2 regions of the Palleronia sp. THAF1 genome follow, and region 1 is predicted to be linked to the other one. Evidence: riboswitches for the same ligand, from Rfam matches in the RefSeq annotation. Region 1 holds a riboswitch; the other holds the start of a gene.
The links. Region 1 has a riboswitch for thiamine pyrophosphate ahead of thiB (thiamine ABC transporter substrate binding subunit). Riboswitches for the same ligand answer to the same signal wherever they lie in the genome.
Positions count from the first base shown of each region.

Region 1 (7,449 bases):
GCCGGAATCCCGCACGACCATTACGAGCCGAACAGCCAGGGCGAACGCTGGCTGCACAAGCGCCTGCCCATCGTAGGCCTGCTCTACGACACCATCATGATTCCCACGCCCAAGAACCTGAACTGGATGTGGATCTGGGGCATCGTGCTGACCTTCACTCTGGTCTTGCAGATCGTCACCGGCATCGTGCTGGTGATGCACTACATTCCCTCGACCGATCAGGCCTTCGCCTCTGTCGAGCATATCATGCGCGACGTGAACGGCGGCTTCATGCTGCGATACATGCACGCCAACGGCGCATCGCTGTTCTTCGTGGCCGTCTACCTGCACATCTTCCGCAGCCTTTACTACGGCTCTTACAAAGAGCCGCGTGAGGTGACGTGGATCATCGGTATCCTTATGTACCTGCTGATGATGGGCACCGCGTTCATGGGCTACGTTCTGCCTTGGGGTCAGATGTCCTTCTGGGGTGCCACGGTCATCACCGGCCTGTTCGGCGCGATCCCCTTCATCGGCGAGCCGCTTCAGACTTGGCTTCTGGGCGGACCGGCGGTGGGTGAATACACCCTGACGCGCTTCTTCTCGCTGCACTACCTGATGCCGATGATCCTTGCGGGTCTGACGATCGTCCACATCTGGGCGTTCCACACCACCGGCAACAACAACCCCACCGGGGTCGAGGTGCGCCGCACCAGTAAGGAAGACGCCGCGAAAGACACACTGCCCTTCTGGCCCTACTTCGTGATCAAGGACCTGTTCGCGCTGGCCGTGATCCTGGCCGTCTTCTTCGCCATCGTCGGCTTCATGCCCAACTACCTGGGTCACCCCGACAACTACATCGAAGCGAACCCGCTGGCGACGCCTGCACACATCGTGCCCGAATGGTACTTCCTGCCGTTCTACGCGATCCTGCGCGCTTTCACGGCTGAAGTCTGGGTCGTCCAGATCGCCAGCTTCGTGACCGGCGGCATCGTCGACGCCAAGTTCTTCGGTGTCCTGGCGATGTTCGGTGCCATCGCGGTGATGGCATTGGCCCCGTGGCTCGACACCTCGTCGGTCCGTTCGGGTCGCTATCGCCCGATGTTCAAGTGGTGGTTCGCCCTGCTGTTCGTGGACTTCTTCGTCCTGATGTGGGTCGGCGCCATGCCCGCGGAAGAGCCCTATGCCACGATCTCGCTGATCGCTTCGGCCTACTGGTTCGCCTACTTCCTGGTGATCCTGCCGCTGCTGGGCGTCTTCGAAAAACCGCTGCCGCAACCCACCACCATCGAAGAGGACTATGCGACGCATTATTCCTCCAGCACCGGCGGCACTTCGACCGTCGTCAACCCCGCCGAATGAGAGAGAGCAAGATGATCCAGAAACTTACCCTCTCGATCGCGATCGCCCTCGGCTTGTCCGGGGCGGCGCAGGCCGCCAGCAGCGAAGGTCATGTCTACGACTACGACTTCTCGTTCGAAGGTCCGTTCGGCACCTATGACCAGTTCCAGTTGCAGCGCGGCCTGCAGGTCTTCACCGAGATCTGTTCCGCCTGCCACGGCCTGCAATACGTGCCGTATCGCACACTCGGAGATGAAAGCGGCCCCGGCCTGCCGGAAAATCAGGTCCGCGCCTATGCCGCACAGTACGAGGTGTTCGACGAGGCTCTGTTGGACGGCGAAGGTGACTTTCGCACCGCCGTTCCGACGGACCACTTCCCGCAGTCCTCGCTGTCGAACGCGCCCGACCTGTCGCTGATGGCGAAAGCGCGTGCTGGTTTCCACGGCCCCTATGGTCTTGGCATCAGCCAGCTGGTCAACGGTATGGGCGGCCCGGAGTACATCACATCGCTGCTCGAAGGCTACACCGGCGAGCAGATGGAGCAAGCCGGCGCGATCCTTTACGAAAACACGGCCTATCCCGGTGGTTGGATCGCAATGCCGCCACAGCTTTATGGCGACGATGTTACCTATGAAGACGGCACGGAAGCGACCACGGAACAGGTCGCACAAGATGTCGCTGCTTTCCTGATGTGGACCGCAGAGCCAAAGCTCGCCGCTCGCAAGCGCGCCGGTTTTGCAGGTGTGCTGATGCTGTCCGTTTTGGCGGTGCTGTTGTACCTGACGAACAAGCGCATCTGGGCGCCGCATAAGCGCAAGGTAAAGGACGGCGTCCCAGCCGAGTGATCCGAACTACCGACAAAGATCAAAGACCCGCGGCATCCCCCGCGGGTCTTTTCATTTCAGCCAAGGTAGGCGCGCAACGCCTCTGGCGGATCGTCCAGCAGCAGCCCAGTCGGTGCCGGTGGGTGAGCTGCTCCGTCTGCCACCAGCACCGTCTGGTCCATACGTCGCGCGTCCTCAGGATCGTGCGTCACCATCAGCACCGTACGCTCGCCTTCGGACGCCAACCGCGTGACCAGATCAATCATCTCGGATTTTAGCGCCGGACCCAGCGCCGAGAATGGCTCATCCAGCAACAGGATGGGACGATCCTGCATCATCGCACGCGCCAAGGCGACTCGGCCCTGTTGCCCACCGGACAATGCGCCCGGTTTGCGCGCGCCCAAATCTGGCAAGCCGACGGTCGCCAGCATCTCCTTCACCGCGCGCCGTTCCGCGTCTGACAACCGTCCGCTGGGGCGCACGCCCAGCGCCACATTCTGCTCTGCCGTAAGGTGCGGGAACAGGTTGTTGTCTTGAAACAGCGTCGCTACGGGCCGTTTTCCCGGCGGTAGCCCATCAATCCGCGCACCATCCCAGATGATGCTGCCGTCCGCGTCGAAGAACCCACCAATTACCGACACCAACGTCGACTTTCCGGCCCCCGACGGCCCCATGACGGCAACCTGTACGCCCTTCGGCACGGACCAGTCTGCGCGCAGCGCGAAGTCGCCCTGCCGTACGGTTAGATCAAGCGTCAGCATCCATTCGCCCTCCGCGGTCCAGCAGCCAGAAGGCCGCGAGGCTTAGCGCCAACAACAAAAGCGCCGCCCCGGCTGCCGCGTCCATCCGATACGCCCCCATCAACCTGTACAGCTGTAACGGCAAAGTCGCCGTATCCGCCGAGGCGAACAGCGCGATGACCCCAAGGTCACCCATCGAAAGCGCCGCCGCCAGTCCGCCCGCGAAACCCAATGGTCGGCGCAGGCGTGGCAACAGTAGCCGTCGCAACCGCGCCCAACCCGTCAGCCCCAGCGAGTCGGCAAGCCTGCCGTAATCCGCCTCGATCCGGGCTACGGCGGGAACTAGCGCGCGCAATGCGAATGGCATCGCCGCGACGGCATTGATCAAAGCGGTCATTACCAGCGCCACCCTGTCGGGCCTGATCCACGGATTGATCAGGATGAACAGCCCCGTGCCCAGCACCAGCGGAGACGCCGCCAGCCCCAACATCCCGGCCAGCTCCAACCCGCGCGCGCGCCGCCCCGCCAAGCGTTGCGCCGCCACGGCAATCGCCAACGACAAGGCAAGGCACAGAACCGCTGACAGCGCCGCAACCCAGATCGAGCGGCCCGCAGCGCTCCAAACCGACGCGGGCAAGGACAGCAACTCCGGCAGTCCGCGCACGGTCAGCGCCAACAGCGGCAAAGCCAGAAACAGGATCGCCGCCGCAATGATCGCGCCGTCCAACCACCCGCGCCCACCGTCCCAACGCGCCACCACCCTGCCCCGCCCGGCGCCCATCGCCTGTGGCACCGAAAGACGCAGGGCCAGCAATCCGGCCCCGACCGTTACGCCCAGTTGCAGCCCGGCCAACAGTGCGGCGCGGCCAAGGTCGAAATCGAAGCGAAATGCCTGGTAGATCGCCAGTTCGATTGTCGTCGCGCGCGGCCCTCCGCCAAGGACCAGAGCGACAGCAAAGCTGGAGGTGCAGATCAGGGAAATCACCAGTGCGGCGCCCGGTAGTACGGCGCGCAGCATCGGCCATTCGATCACCCGAAACATGTCGCGCGCCCCGAAGCCAAGGTTCGCGGCCAGGCGAAAACTTTCGGCGGGCACCTCTTGCCAGCCTTGCAGGATCAGGCGCACCGCCAGTGGCAGGTTGAAGAACACATGGGCCAGGATCACCCCGTGTGCGCCGTAGATCGACACCGGCGGCAAGCCCAGCGCACCGCCTGCATCATTGATCCAGCCTGCGCGTCCGAAGACCATCAGCAGGCCAAGGATCGCAACGATCACCGGCAGGATGAACGGCGCGCCCAGCAGCGTGACCACCGCCGCGCGCCCCGGAAACCGACGACGGGCCAGCGCGCGGGCCACCGGCACCGCCAAGATGATCGAAAGACCCGCTGAAAGCGCCGCCTGCCACAGCGTGAAGCGCACCGCGCCCCAGTCGCCCGGCCCCAGCGCACCGTCGCCCGCGCGCCAAGCCACCGCCGCCAGAGAGCCGACCACCAAGGCAACGACAAGCGCCCCGGCGGTCAGCCCCGCAAGCGTCAGCGGCCCAGCGCGGTCAGCCATTCTGCCAATGCGGCGTCGGTCGTCTCGGGCGTTTCGGACGCGGGCACCAGTAGTGCGACTTCAGGGGCGATCAGCGTGTCAAAACCAGCGGGCAGCCCGCCTTCGGGTGTCTTCGCGGGATACATCCAGTTGGTTGTGGGCAAGATGCTCTGCGCTTCACCGCTGCTGAGGAACGCAAGAAAATCCTGCGCCAGTTCCGTCTGGTCCGATGACGCGACCGCCGCCGCGACCTCGACCTGCAAATAGTGGCCCTCATCGAACGCAGCCGCCGTGAAGCCCTCGTCTTCCTCTGCGATCAGATGGTAGGCGGGCGAGGTCGTGTAGCTCAGCACCATGTCCGCCTCGCCTTCAAGGAACAGGTTGTAGGCCTCAGACCATCCGGGCGTAACCGTCACGATATTGTCCGCCAGCCCGTCCCAGATCGCCTCTGCCTCTTCGCCGTAGGCCGTCTTGACCCATAGCAGCAAACCAAGTCCCGGCGTGGACGAGCGTGGGTCCTGGATCAGAATGGACGTGTCGCTTTCGGCAAGTGCCCGGAAATCCGTCGGCGCATCGAAATCAGCGCGGTGGACGAAGGCGAAGTAGCCCCAGTCGAACGGCACGAAGGTGTCATCCTCCCACGCGATCGGCAGATCCCAGTTTACATCCGCCAAACCGGATGCGCCGAACAGGCCGGTCTCGCCCGCCTCTTGCATCAGGTTCGAATCCAGCCCGACGACCACGTCCGCATCCGTCCGCGCGCCTTCCAGCTTCAGCCGTGACAGCAGCGCCGCGCCGTCACCCGCAGCGGTAAAGCGCAGATCGCAGGCGCAGGTCGCCTCGAACGCCTCTTCGATGGCCGGACCGGGGCCCCATTCGGTGACGAAACTGTCGTAGGTGTAGACCTCCAGCACGGGGCGGTCCTGTGCCGCGACGGGCGCGGCGAGCAAAAGGGCGAGGGGGGCGTAGTAGCGCATCGCATTCTCCAATTCGGGGTGGGAAAGGCGGCGCTTGGGCCATGTACCTTCCCTCCGCCGGTTCTAACCGGTTCAGGTTCAACGGGTCCGCATCACGCGTCTCAGCCCAGCTTGGGCGCCCCGAGGTGATGCGAGAGGTAAGCCGTTCAGGATGTCAGGGCAAGCGGTTCGCGGTAGAAGCGAAGCGACGCAAAAAAAGGAGGGATGAAGATGAAAGACATCCATGTGCTGACCGCCGATGCCATCGCCGCGATGGAAGGCACAGCCAAAACCCATTCTCCGAACGACCGCGCGCGGCGGGTGAATAAATCGCTCGGTGACGCGACCGGCCTGAGCGGCATCGGCGTGCATTTGATCGAAGTGTCACCCGGTGATCTGACGACCGAGCATCACGTGCACTACCACGAAGACGAGTGCGTCTATGTCCTGTCCGGCACCGCGACGATGGTGATCGGTGATGCGCAGATACCTATCGGTCCCGGCGACGTCATCGGACATCCGAAAGGCGGCGCCGCGCATCATATCGAGAACACCGGAACAGAGCCGTTCCGCGCGCTGGTGATCGGAGAGCGTGCGGCGCATGACGTTGGTGACTACCCGCGTCTTGGAAAGCGTATCTTCCGCAGCGCGGGCCTGCCGTGGACGGTAGCCGACATGGACGATCTGACCTTCCCGATCGCTGGAAAGAAATAGCCGTCAGTTCACCTGCGTCAGCAGCGGCTCCCCTTTCAGAAATGCTGCAATGTTGTCGCGCTGAAGCTGCCCCATGGCGGCGCGCGTGGCGTGGGTGGCGGACGCTTGGTGCGGTTGCAGCACGACGTTATCCAGCTTGGTAAATCGCGGATTGGGGGCCGGCTCGTTCTCAAACACATCAAGGCCCGCCCCGGCCAGCCGCCCGTTTTCCAAGGCATCCAGCAGCGCCGCCTCATCGATGGTCGAGCCGCGAGAGATGTTGACGATCACCCCGTCCTTGCCCAACGCCTCTATCACCTCGGATGAAACGATATCGCGTGTCTCCGGCCCACCGACGCAGGCGACGATCAGGAAATCGACGGCATGGGCGAGCGAGACCGGATCGGCGTGGTAGGTCCAGCCGGGCGTCTCTTTTTCCGAGCGGGACCAGTAATGGATATCCATCTTGAAGGCCGCCAGACGGTCCGCGATCTCTTGCCCGATCCGGCCCAGACCAAGGATACCGACCGTGCCGCCAGAGACTTTCCGGTTCAGCGGGAAGAACTCGGTCGCCCAGGCCCCGGTCCGCACATGCGCGTCCGCCTGCACCATGCCCCGCGCCTGCGCGAACAGCAGAGCAACGGCCAGATCGGCCACATCGTCGTTCAGCACGTCTGGCGTGTTGGTCACCGCAATGCCCCGTTCGCGGGCCGCCTTCACGTCGATGGAATCGTAGCCCACCATGCAATTCGCGATGATGCCAAGGTTCGGAAACGCGTCCATCGTGGCGGCGTCGAGGCGAACGGCAATGCAGGCAATCGCCCGCACGCTGTCCCGGTCATCCATGGCAAGCGCCTCCTCCAGCGTCGCGAACGGCACGGCGCCCATGCCCGCCAAGGCCGCGCGGTCGACCTTCGGATAGGCCCCGATGGAAATGATATCAGGCATGATGTCCCCCGCTGTTTCGTTCCTGACTTGCGACCGCGGCCTATTCCGCCGCTTGCGCCATATCCGGGAAAAGCCCGGCAAGTCCCTCTGGTGTCGCGTCGCATACGCCTCGTTCGGTGATCAGCCCCGTCACCAGCCGATTGGGTGTCACGTCAAAGGCCGGATTGCCTGCGGGCGTCCCATCCGGTGTCACCCGCACCTGCCCCACGCTGCCATCTGTCAGAACACCCATGATGTGCGACACCTCGTCCGCGCGCCGCTCTTCGATAGGGATCTCGGCGACACCATCATCTACCGTCCAGTCGATGGTCGGCGAGGGCAATGCCACGTAGAATGGCACGCCATTGTCACGCGCCGCCAGCGCCTTGAGATACGTGCCGATCTTGTTGCATACATCGCCGCGCCGCGTGGTCCGGTCGGTGCCAGTGATC
Region 1 is NZ_CP045420.1:197,037-204,485, reverse strand. Features, by position in the region: gene FIU81_RS01015 (cytochrome b) at 1-1,341, shown strand, start outside; gene FIU81_RS01010 (cytochrome c1) at 1,353-2,165, shown strand; gene FIU81_RS01005 (ATP-binding cassette domain-containing protein) at 2,222-2,905, opposite strand; gene FIU81_RS01000 (thiamine/thiamine pyrophosphate ABC transporter permease ThiP) at 2,892-4,442, opposite strand; gene thiB (thiamine ABC transporter substrate binding subunit) at 4,418-5,398, opposite strand; TPP riboswitch at 5,431-5,531, opposite strand; gene FIU81_RS00990 (cupin domain-containing protein) at 5,609-6,091, shown strand; gene FIU81_RS00985 (2-hydroxyacid dehydrogenase) at 6,095-7,018, opposite strand; gene mtnA (S-methyl-5-thioribose-1-phosphate isomerase) at 7,059-7,449, opposite strand, start outside.

Region 2 (7,449 bases), 1.5 Mb from region 1:
ACACGCTCTACGGGATCCTGAAGCGCGATATAGAAGTAGAGGTCACCGCGCGCAGCGGCGTTTCGCTACGGACAACCGGTGTCTACGGACCGGCACCGCCCGGTCGAGAGCACAAGTGGAGCACCTTGTTCTCCGCCTTTCGCGCAGGCCGTCCCATAGTCCCACGCGTCGGGACCGAAGTGCATGCCGATGACGTCGCCGCCGCCGTCGGCATCGCCATTCTTCGTCGCGAAGCTGATATCTTAAATGTGTCTGATATCGTGATAGACCGTCGCGATCTTCTGTCAGCCTACATGGACGTCACGGGACACCGTGGTGATCTTCCGCCACGCGCCGAAGCCGGTGAAGTGTGCGAAATGGAGACCGATAGGCTACGAAATCTAGGCTGGGCTCCCCGCGGTGTTGATGGACTGCTTTGCGCCCTTCGCACCACAATGCTTGGCGCTTTGAACCGAGCCTGACAATTTGACCGGACCCAAACGCTATCTTTTTTGCCGATATCGTTCCAACAATGCTGAGGAGGGTCACGCAACACAATGCTAGCGATCCCGCCCTAGACTGATGAAGTGGAGATAAGACTGAAAGCGCTTTTCGATGAGGCAAAAGCTCTGCTTCGCCTCTAGGGTCAGGACTCGTTCTCGTTTCATAGCCAGAACATGACAGTTGCGGCCAGAGCGATGGCAGACAAGAACACCTTTGGACATCTGTCGTATCGGGTTGCGACACGCCGCCAGTCCTTGAGCCTTCCGAACATGATCTCGATGCGGTTGCGGCGTTTGTAGCGACGCTTGTCATATTTCACGGGCGTTTTACGCTGCTTGCGGCCTGGGATGCAGGCGCGTATCCCCTTGTCTTTCAACCCTTCTCTGAACCAGTCGGCGTCGTAGCCTCGGTCGCCAAGAAGCCATTCGACCTTGGGCAAGCTGCTGAACAGCGCCCGCGCTCCGATGTAATCGCTGACCTGACCGGCGGTGACGAACAGATTGAGCGGTCGGCCTTGGCTATCGCAGACGGCGTGCAGCTTGGTGTTCATGCCGCCCTTGGTGCGACCGATCAGGCGTCCACGCCCCCTTTTTTAACGCCTAGGCTGGTCGCTGTTCGGTGTGCTTTGAGGTAAGTCGCGTCGATCATCACGGTCTTCTTTTCGCCGTGCTCTGCAGCCAGTCCGACCATCATCTGCGCGAAGATGCCCTTGTCACTCCACCGCTTCCAACGGTTGTAAAGCGTCTTGTGAGGGCCATAATCCTTGGGGGCATCCCGCCAGCGCAACCCATTCCGGTTGATGAAAATAATTCCACTCAACACTCTGTGGTCATCGACCCGTGGCTTGCCATGGGGCTTCGGGAAATAGGGCTCAAGACGCGCCATCTGTGCGTCGGACAATCAAAAAAGATCAGACATGTCATCGCTCCGTTTTCGGAGCCGTGAATCATCCGGCGCATCTGAAATCAATGGGTCCTGACCCTAGCGTGGCTCCAAGATGACGTGGGGGCAAGCCTTACCTTCACCTGCTCTTGCGACAAGTTGGAAAGGCGGGTGTAGGGGAGCTTCAGAATGAAACATTTCAAGATCAAGATAAGGCAGCCGAGACCTACACCCGTGAATTGATAAACTTGCTGCACCCGACGTAGCCCATTCAAACAGGAGGCACCCGTTTCTTCTACTCTCCGCCGATCTAGGTGTTTGGGATCGGCCACAGAGGTCTACCAGAACCATCCAAATAAACGCGTCACTCGGCACTTTGCGGACCTTCAATTGATCGGCCGATGCCGCGGTGCGGCGTGCCGAATGCGGTCGTCGGAGCCTTCAAACAGCATCGTTGTGCTCGCGGGGTTCAGCAAAGCAGGAGATTTCTGACATTCGCGAAACGGGCTATCGGTAGACCGGAAAAAGCCAATCCTTGCTTGCCATACCGCAGGATCGTCCGTCTCGCGTCGCTCCAGATCCGGTCGAAGCACGGTTCATATTGCGAGATCCGCAGCGATCATATCCACGAAGTGACGCACCTTCGACTCGAGCATGCGCTTGTGCGGATAGAGTGCCAGAATCTCGACCGTCCCCGTGTCGCGCTGAGGCAAGATCCTCTTCAGCCGCCCATCCGCCAAGTTGCTTTGAACGATGCTCTCAGGCAGCAACGCGACCCCCATATCCGCCAACGCGGCCTCTCTCAGCGCTTCACCGGAATCGAGCCGCAGGCGAGAGCGCCCGCTGGCCCGCACCCATGTGCCGTCGGCTTCCTTCAGCTGCCAGGTCTGCCGCATGTTCTGGCTGGCATGGATCAGCAGATCATGTCGACTCAGATGTTCTACCCGCGTCGGGACGTCAGTGCGGGAGAGGTAAGCGGGGCTGGCGCAGAGCACCAAAGGTTCCTGCCTAAGGGTCCGGCAGATCAGACCGGGGTTCGGCAGCCGCACACCGATCCGCACGGCAAGGTCCGCCCCGTCCGAGACGAGGTCCGTCACCGTATCCGACAGGCTCATCTCGACCTGCACCTCCGGCCATCTCTCAAGAAACCGTTTAACCACCGGCAGCACGAGCCGACGCCCGAGGGCGTCCGGTGCGCTGATGCGGAGCTCTCCGCGCGGATCGCCGCCGTCGCCCACGAACCGGGCGCCGACAGCATCGAGCGTGCTGCGAAGCTCGACCCCCTGAGCGTAAAGCCGCCGGCCTTCTTCGGTCAAGCTCAGAGCGCGCGAGGTTCTGTTCAACAGCCTCACCCCGCAATGTTCCTCGAGCCGCGAAAGGGCCTTGCCGGCGGCGGATCGCGACAGGCCCATGCTCCGACTGCCCGAAACGAAACTCCCCGTCTCGACGATCGCGAGGAAGGTCAGGATTTCGTCCACGCGCGTACCATTCAGCGCGGCACGGGTCAATGGCGCACAATCTTCGTCACAGCGGCGAACTCCATTCGCGGATCGCGGTCTTAGGTACCGGCTTGCAAGACGCTTGTCATCCCGACAGCCAAAGCCAGGAAAAGGACCTTTAATGGCCATCTCACTCACCCGCATGAACCCGACGACGCTGCCCGACGCGGGGCGCGTCGGCTATTCCCAGATCTCGGTGATCCCGCCGAGCCCACTCGCCTTCGTCTCGGGTCAGGTCCCGTGGCGGCACAACGGGGAAGCGGTGCCAGCCGACCTCGAAGAGCAGACTGACATCGTGGTAGAAAACCTTTCTCACGCACTGGTGGCGTTGGACGCGCGACCGCGGCAGATCGCGCAGATGCGGATCTACATGACCGACCTGCGCCCGGAGACGCAGGAGGTCGTCATGACCCGGCTCGCCGCGTTTTTAAACGGGGCGCAACCGAGCCTGACAGGCATCGGCGTGTCCGCGCTGGCAGCGCCAGAGTTCCAGCTTGAAATCGAAATGGTCGTCAGCCTCCCCGCGTGATCGGTGCTCTGTCCCTCTTTAATGGAGGGGGACAGTCACACGCGAGGTGTCCGCTTCGCGTTTCGTCCCGCATGCGCGGTATTTCTTATTCACCCCAAGCCGTAACCTCATGCCCGCCGTAGAGCATCTTCCGGATCATGGGGGACGCGAGTGATGCAGTGAAACCGGGGGGCGGCGCGCTGGCGTCGCTCAGCTGGCTCATCTGCTCGTCGCTCAGGCTGATGCTGGCCGCCGCGATGTTGCCGGTCAGCTGTGCGACCGTCCGCGCGCCGACGAGCGTCGAGGCAACCCCCGGCCGTGCCATGGTCCAGGCGAGTGCCGCCCGTGCCGGCTCGCAGCCAAGCTCAGACGCGACTTCCCGGAGCGTATCGAGGATGGCCCAGTTGCGATCCTTGAACTTGCTGTCTCCAAACGGATTGGCACCGCTGAGCCGGCCGGTATCGGCGGTGTCGTCGCGGCTGTATTTTCCTGTCAGGAAGTCGCCGGCCAGCGGACTCCAGGGCATCACGCCCATTCCGCCGTCACGAGCGGCGGGGAAGTGCTCGGCCTCTACGTCCCGCGCGACCAGCGAGTATTCCACCTGCATGGCGATCGGACCGGGCACTCGGCGCTCGGACGCGATGGTCGCGGCCTTCATCGCGACCCATGCCGGCATGTCGGAAAACGCGTAGTGGCGGATCTTGCCGGCGCGCACCAAGTCGCCCAACGTCTGCACAACCTCTTCGACCGGTGTGACGCCATCCCAGATATGCATCCAGTAGAGGTCGACATAGTCGGTGCTGAGCCGTTTCAGAGATGCGTCCAGCGCACGGTGAATGTTCTTTGATCCTGCGCCGCCTGCATGGGGATTGCCCCCGCGGCCTCGTGTGGCCGTCAAAGGGCTGCTCGATCCGTTGAAGCCGAACTTGGTGGCCAGGACGATATCGTCGCGCGACCCGGTTTCGCGGATGAACTTGCCGACCAGCTCTTCGCTCGCGCCGCCGGAACAGATGTCGGCGGTATCGACGAAATTGCCGCCCGCGTCTCGGTAGGCGCTGAAGATCTCGCGCGAGGCCGCTTCGTCCGCACCCCACTCGCCAGGGCCGAAGGTCATCGTGCCGAGGCATAGCGGGCTGACGACAAGGCCGGATCGCCCGAGGGCACGGTAATCGGTGAGGGACATGGGTTAGCTCCGCGTTACATATTGATCGTTACGAAATCACATGAAGACCTTGAGCGCCTGCGTCAACGACTTTATTAGTGACCATTATGAAAGATCCCGTCACAGCCCGCCGCAAGACCGGCCGTCCCCTGTCCTTTGATCGCGACGCTGCGCTCGAGAAGGCTATGCTCGCGTTCTGGGAAAGCGGCTACGAGACCACCTCGATCAGTGACCTGACCGCAGCGATGGGGGTGACGGCGCCCAGCATTTACGCAGCCTTCGGCGACAAGAAGCGATTGTTTCTCGAAGCCATGAAGCGCTACGCGGGCGATCCCGACGACCTAGAGAAAGCGTTCGCCGACGCGCCGACAGCGCGACATGCCGTGGCGGACATGATCGAAAATGCGGCGCGGCTCTTCACGGGCGAAGCGACCCCGCGGGGATGCTTGCTCGCCAGTGCCGTGGCCACCGGCTCGAAGAATGCATCCGATGTTCGAGAAGCTGCGGCGCAGGAACGGTGCGTCATCCGGTCGATCATCGTCAAACGGATCGAGAGCGACATCGAACGGGGAATCCTGCCGCCATCCACACGATCAAAGGTGCTCGCCGACCTCGCTCTCGCAGTGACGCAGGGCATGTCCGTTCTCGCGCGTGACGGAGCCGATCGGGAAACCCTGCTGGCGGTTGCCCATGCGTCGATGGCGGGCTGGCAAAGTCAGGGGGCGTGATGATCATCGCCGCGCAAAGCGGACGAAGTCCTCGTCGCAGCAACAAGCATTGAGGATTCGAAGCAGATCTGCGGCGGTGCAGCGGGAGTGGGACGTGACTGGCCATACCACACGTTGCTCACGGCCCAATGCGGTCACTCTTGGTCAGGCCAGCGAACTTCTGCCTGCCTTGTTTTCCGTTCATCATCGTGCAACCCTTGCCATGACAACAGGGGCGTCCGCAATGCGCGGGCTGAGAAGCACCCTTTGAACCTGACCCGGATCATGCCGGCGGAGGAAGTTGCGGAGATGAACCCCTTGAGGGTTTACGTCTTTCGTGCCTCCGAAGAAAAAGGAGGCACAATGCAGACCCCAGGATCATACCTGAGCGCCGTGCTTACGGCCAAGCCGCTTGTTCACAACATCACCAACTACGTCGCCATGAACGTAATGGCGAATGTCCTCCTGGCCATAGGCGCTTCACCCGCCATGGTGCATGCGCGCGAGGAAGCCGCCGAGTTTGCCGTACTGGCGCAGGCACTGACCGTGAATATCGGCACTGCTGACCCCGACTGGGGTGTTGCCATGCAGGATGCGGCCGCAGTCATGGGCGAAGCGGGCCGTCCCTGGGTTTTCGACCCGGTCGGCGTGGCTGCCACGCGGTTCCGGCAAGATCTATCGGCCAAGTTGCTTGACCTGAAACCCACCGTGGTGCGTGGCAATGCATCGGAAATCCTCGCTCTGGCGGGTATCGGCGGGGCTGCGCGGGGGGTGGATGCCGGCGACAGCGTGGATGCCGCCGAGGATGCGGCGCGCGTGCTGGCACGGCGCTCCGGCGGCATTGTCGCCGTTTCGGGCCCGGTCGATTTTGTCACGGACGGCACGCGCGCAGCGCGCGTTTGTAACGGCCACCCGATGATGGCACGGATCACGGTCATGGGCTGCTCGTTGAACGGGGTCATCGCGGCCTTTTGCATTGGCCAGCCCGGCTTCGAGGCCACCGTCGCGGCGTTGGCGGCTTACGGGATCGCAGGCGAGGTCGCGGGCCAAAAGGCACAGGGACCGGGCAGCTTTCAGGTGGCGTTTCTTGACGCCCTCTATGATCTTACGCCTGAGGTGCTGGACGCCGCCGCGCGGATCGAGGTCTTTGCGTGATTGGCCCAGTCTATGTTGTGACCGACCCCACCGCCCCGACCCCGGTGCGCGACCAAGCCATGGCCGCCGCCCGCGGTGGGGCATGGGCGGTGCAGATCCGGGACAAGACCGCCTCCGACGCCGAACTGGCTCGTATGACCGATGCACTGATCGAAACGCTTGCGCCGATGGGCGTGCGTGTCTTCGTCAACGATCGGGTCGAAGTGGCGCGCGCGACGGGCGCTGATCTGCACATCGGGCAAGACGACGGCGACCCGCTGCGCGCGCGCGACCGGATCGCACCGAATGCCCTGCTGGGCATCTCCATCGACACCGTTGCGCAATGCGCGCGCGTTCCCGACGGCATTGATTATATCGGTGCGGGACCCTTTCGCGCCACCGCGACCAAGCCAGATGCCGCCGCTCCCATCGGGCCCGAGGGGCTGACCCGTATCGTCGCGGCAGCACCTGTGCCGACACTCGCAATCGGCGGGCTGTCCATCCGCGACATCGCCATTCTGAAACAGGCGGGCGCGTCTGGCATGGCTGTCGTCTCGGCTGTGACCCGCGCTGCGGATCCCGAGACAGCGACCCGCGCCCTCGTCGACGCATGGAAGCAAAAATGATCCCCAACATCCTTTCCATCGCAGGCTCCGATCCCTCGGGCGGCGCTGGCATCCAGGCCGATCTGAAGGCCATTTCGGCCAATGGCGGCTATGGCATGTCGGCAATCACGGCTTTGACGGCGCAAAACACGAAGGGGGTGCGCGCCGTCACGCTGATGGACCCCGACATGGTGACTGCCCAAATCGCCGCCATCCGCGACGACATTTCCATCGATGCGGTAAAGATCGGCATGCTTGGCAGTGCAGCGATCATCGAGGCCGTGACCGCGGCGCTTTCGGGGCTGACCGCGCCCGTGGTTCTGGACCCGGTCATGGTCGCCAAGGGTGGCGACCGCTTGCTGGCGGCCGAGGCCGTTGCCGCTCTACGCGACCGCCTCATGCCGCTTGCTTCGGTCATTACCCCGAATTTGCCCGAGGCCGCGGATCTGCTGGACACCGATACGGCAAC
Region 2 is NZ_CP045420.1:1,661,571-1,669,019, reverse strand. Features, by position in the region: gene FIU81_RS08345 (NAD-dependent epimerase/dehydratase family protein) at 1-461, shown strand, start outside; one part of gene FIU81_RS08340 (IS5 family transposase) at 644-1,065, opposite strand; one part of gene FIU81_RS08340 (IS5 family transposase) at 1,065-1,368, opposite strand; gene FIU81_RS08335 (LysR family transcriptional regulator) at 1,962-2,843, opposite strand; gene FIU81_RS08330 (RidA family protein) at 2,986-3,393, shown strand; gene FIU81_RS08325 (aldo/keto reductase) at 3,479-4,555, opposite strand; gene FIU81_RS08320 (TetR/AcrR family transcriptional regulator) at 4,642-5,262, shown strand; TPP riboswitch at 5,463-5,558, shown strand; gene thiM (hydroxyethylthiazole kinase) at 5,605-6,396, shown strand; gene thiE (thiamine phosphate synthase) at 6,414-7,001, shown strand; gene thiD (bifunctional hydroxymethylpyrimidine kinase/phosphomethylpyrimidine kinase) at 6,998-7,449, shown strand, end outside.
Region 2: another riboswitch for thiamine pyrophosphate. It lies ahead of thiM (hydroxyethylthiazole kinase); the one in region 1 lies ahead of thiB (thiamine ABC transporter substrate binding subunit).